DNA from 2 places in the Rhizobium sp. CFBP 13644 genome. Region 2 is predicted to be linked to the other one. Evidence: predicted binding sites of a transcription regulator. Region 2 holds the regulator's gene; the other holds the start of a gene.
The links. Region 2 encodes LexA, which represses DNA repair genes until DNA is damaged. Its sites were predicted from a motif close to TGTTCNNNNTGTGTTCNG; they were not measured.
Positions count from the first base shown of each region.

Region 1 (2,202 bases), on a different contig from region 2:
TGCGCTCAATGGTGTCATGGGAGCCGACGACCGCGTATCGGAGCGTATGGTCAACCGTGATGCGCTCCATGTCGCTCCACAGGCCGTCCATGCTCTCCACGGGGCGCGGAAACTGCGTGCGGACATTTTTGCGCAGATTGACGAATTGCTGCTGAGCTGACGTGAACAGATGCTGTGCCTCTTCATCCGTATTGGCACCCACGCCCATCACGCCGACCATGACATAGGGCTCTTTCAGCGTTTCTGATGGCTGGAAACGCTCGCGATAGATCGCGATGGCATCCATCAGCATATCAGGTGCGAAATGCGAGGCAAAGGAGTAGGGCAGGCCAAGAGCTGCTGCCACATGGGCACTATAGGTGCTTGAGCCCAACAGCCAGATCGGCACATTGGAATTCATGCCCGGCACGGACAGGATGGCCTGATCCGGTTCCGGGGCGCCGAGATAGCGCTGCAATTCGATGATGTCATGCGGGAAGTTTTCCGCACCCGCATCCAGATTGCGGCGCAGAGCGCGGGCGGTGCGCATATCCGTGCCGGGTGCGCGGCCAAGACCGAGATCGACGCGGCCGGGCAGCAGCGCATCCAGCGTGCCAAATTGCTCGGCGATGACCAGCGGCGAATGATTTGGCAGCATGATGCCGCCGGAGCCGACGCGAATGCGCGATGTGGCAGCGCCGACATGGGCGATGACGATGGACGTCGCGGCGCTGGCAATGCCCGGCATGCCGTGATGTTCGGCCAGCCAGATGCGCTCATAGCCTTCTTCTTCCGCCTTGATTGCCATGCGACGGGAATTATCAAGCGCCTTGCTCGCGGTCTCGCCTTCACCAATGGGCGACAGGTCGAGAATGGAAAAAGGGATCATTGGACGCTCCTGGTGCGTATTTCGTTGCTCAAGATGTAAGCGACATGGCTCGATTTGCCAGCCCAATCGCAGCGAATTGAACGATGGATCAAAAAAACTCGTGCAAGGGCCAAGGCGCATTTCAGATCAATGTTGTCGTTTTGTTCACTTATCGCTGGCAGGTTTCGAGCCGCAACGTTAGGATGCCATATGCAAAATGCGATTCGAATTATCGGGATAGACCCTGGGCTGCGGCGAATGGGCTGGGGCATCATCGAGACACTGGGCAACAGCCTGCGTTTCGTGGCTTCCGGCACTGTCACGTCAGATGGCGACATGGATCTGGCATCGCGGCTTTGCCAGCTGCATGATGGCCTTTCCGAGATCGTTCATTCCCATCAACCGCATGAGGCGGCTGTGGAGCAGACTTTCGTCAACAAGGATGCGGTGGCAACCTTGAAGCTGGGGCAGGCCCGTGGCATTGCCATGCTGGTTCCGGCCCGTGCCGGTCTGCCCGTTGCCGAATATGCGCCCAATGCCGTCAAGAAGGCGGTGATCGGGGTTGGCCATGGCGAGAAGCAGCAAATTCACATGATGCTCAAGATTTTGATGCCCAAGGCCGAATTCAAGGGCAATGATGCGGCAGATGCGCTCGCCATTGCCATTTGTCACGCCCACAACCGGGCAAGCGAGCGCATGCGCCGCGTGCTGGCAGCAAGCTGATTTCCTCTTTTCACAGGCGTTACCATGATCGGAAAACTCAAAGGCACCATCGATGAAATTGCAGATGACCATGTGGTCGTCGATGTGCATGGCGTCTGTTATGTGGCCTATTGCTCGGCGCGCACCCTGTCTCGGCTGGGTTCCGCGGGGGAAGCGGTTGTTCTCTTCATCGAAACCTATGTGCGCGAAGACCAGCTGAGGCTGTTCGGTTTCATGACGGCGCTGGAACGGGAATGGTTCAACCTTTTGCAGAGCGTTCAGGGCGTGGGCGCCAAGGTGGCGCTCGCCGTGCTGTCTACCCTGACGCCATCCGAACTTGCCAATGCCATCGCGTTGCAGGACAAGGTCGTTGTTTCTCGCGCTCCGGGTGTGGGGCCGAAAGTGGCTGTTCGTATCGTGACCGAGTTGCGCAACAAGGCGCCCGCCTTTGCGGGAGACGCATCCGGCTCCATCGGTTTCAAGCAGGAGCTGGGCGAAGGCGTAGCGTCGGCACCGGTGGCCGATGCCGTTTCCGCGCTGACCAACCTTGGCTATTCCCGGGACCAGGCGGCCAATGCCGTGGCTGCTGCGCTGAAGAATGGCGGTGAGGGTGGCGACAGCGCAAAGCTGATCCGGCTGGGGCTTAAGGAGCT
Region 1 covers NZ_JACYVF010000002.1:183,221-185,422, forward strand. Annotated here, with positions in the region: gene IFT53_RS05925 (LLM class flavin-dependent oxidoreductase) at 1-868, opposite strand, end outside; gene ruvC (crossover junction endodeoxyribonuclease RuvC) at 1,058-1,570, shown strand; gene ruvA (Holliday junction branch migration protein RuvA) at 1,595-2,202, shown strand, end outside.
Region 1: the regulator LexA is predicted to act here: its motif matches at 999-1,016, upstream of ruvC (crossover junction endodeoxyribonuclease RuvC).

Region 2 (2,202 bases):
GCTGGAGACAGCGCCGTTCCGTAGGTCTGAAACCGAAACGCAACCGGGCAGAAAAAGGCATCAACGGCTGTGAACTCAGCACCCGCGAGGAATGGACCGCCGTGGGCTTTTAGCCCCTGCTGCCACAAGACGTCGATCCGGGAAATATCTCTCTGCAATGCGTCCGATATGGATGACGGCCGTATCCGAAGACCAACGCTCATCGGATGGTTGTTGCGCAATGTCGAAAAGCCGGCATGCATTTCCGCAGCGGCAGAGCGAGACCAGGCCCGCGCCTTTGCATCCGCTGCCCATACGCCATCATGCTTTTCCGCAAGATATTCGGTGATGGCTAGCGATTCCCATACTGTCAGATCAACATCCACCAGGCAGGGAACTTTCGATGTCGGTGAAAACTCCGAAAACGCATGGTCCTTGTCATCGAAACGCATGAATCGCTCGGAAAATCCAATTCCGAGCGTGCGCATCAGCACCCAGATGCGCAGCGACCAAGACGAGTAATTCTTGTTGGCGATGAAAAGTTGATACATGGGCGGCGCTCCAGAAGGCAGCGATCAAAAAGAGAAAACTATCAGTAAACGAGAGAATTTCTTGCATAAAGCCATCCACAGCGATGGCATCATTCAAATTATTTGATGGCCGTCACCAACGTGGCGATCAATGCCGGGTCACAAGCACCGCCTTCAAACGCAACGGCGCATTTCCATGCCATAAGTATCTGCCGACATAACGGAAAATTCACTCAAAATCACACAATCGTAATGGAGTCGATACCCGGCTAACCAATTCTATCACCGCGCTGTGACTTGAGGTCCCGCGAGCGTCAACAGAGTTAAGACTGCGCCTGAAAAGCGAGGCAAGAGCCTGTCAGGCTGGTCAGTGATAACGCCTGATCAGACCAACTAGCTTTCCCTGAATCTTGACCCTGTCGGGTCCAAATATGCGGGTTTCATAAGCAGGGTTCGCAGCTTCAAGTGCGATAGACGCGCCGTTGCGACGGAAGCGCTTAAGCGTTGCCTCCTCTTCGTCCACCAGAGCCACGATGATATCACCGGGATTTGCGGTGCTGGTATCCTTGATAATGACGGTATCGCCGTCAAATATACCGGCTTCGATCATCGAATCGCCTTTAACCTCAAGCGCGTAATGCTCACCCGCACCCAGCATATCCATCGGCACGACCACATCATGAGTGTTGTTCTGAATGGCGGAGATTGGCACGCCCGCTGCAATGCGTCCCATGACCGGTACACTGACTGATTCGGAATTTCTGCTGTTGGAAGACGATGGCTGAGGCCGTTGCTCAACAGCTGCTGTTTTGCCGAGACTGCCTTCAATAACGCTTGGCGTGAAGCCGCGCTGTGGCTTTTCTGGGGGCGAATATGATTCGGGAAGCTTGATAACCTCAAGCGCACGCGCTCTGTTCGGTAGCCGGCGAATGAAACCACGCTCCTCCAAGGCTGTGATCAACCGATGGATGCCTGACTTTGAGGCAAGCTCGAGTGCATCCTTCATTTCATCGAAAGATGGTGGCACGCCGGACTCTTTCATTCTCTCATGAATGAATAGAAGCAGTTCCTGCTGTTTGCGCGTGAGCATGAAGAGACCCTTGACGATTCGAGGCGGAGATTCGGGAAACAAATACAGAACGAACACTATCTGTTCCATATGTGTTCTGCAATCCCTTAAAACTCAGTGAAAGTACAAACGAGTTTCAGCGATGCCCACAATCCCGCCGAATACGGTTCCTATACCGTGACTCGCTGTCGGCTTACTGCTACATGCGTTGCTAAGATCGGGCGCGATGCCCGTGCACTGTTTCATTTGTTCCAAGGGAAAACCATGAGTGCGACGAACAATCTGAAGGTCATTGCCGGCGAGGGTGCTGGAGCGGTCTCTTTCTCGAACACCGAACGATTTTCCCTGATTGCCGGTCCGTGTCAGATGGAAAGCCGCGACCATGCTTTCATGATTGCCGAAACGCTGGCCGAACTCTGCGGCAAGCTGGGAATCGGTCTGGTTTACAAATCATCCTACGACAAGGCCAATCGCACCTCGCTTTCGGGCCAGCGCGGCATTGGCATCGACAAGGCGCTTGAAGTTTTCGCAGAATTGAAGGCGCAGTTCGGATTTCCAGTCCTTTCGGACATTCACACCGAAGAGCAGTGCGTCATTGTTGCGCCCGTCATAGATATTCTGCAG
Region 2 covers NZ_JACYVF010000008.1:50,958-53,159, reverse strand. Annotated here, with positions in the region: gene IFT53_RS18320 (glutathione S-transferase family protein) at 1-530, opposite strand, end outside; gene lexA (transcriptional repressor LexA) at 877-1,599, opposite strand; gene kdsA (3-deoxy-8-phosphooctulonate synthase) at 1,843-2,202, shown strand, end outside.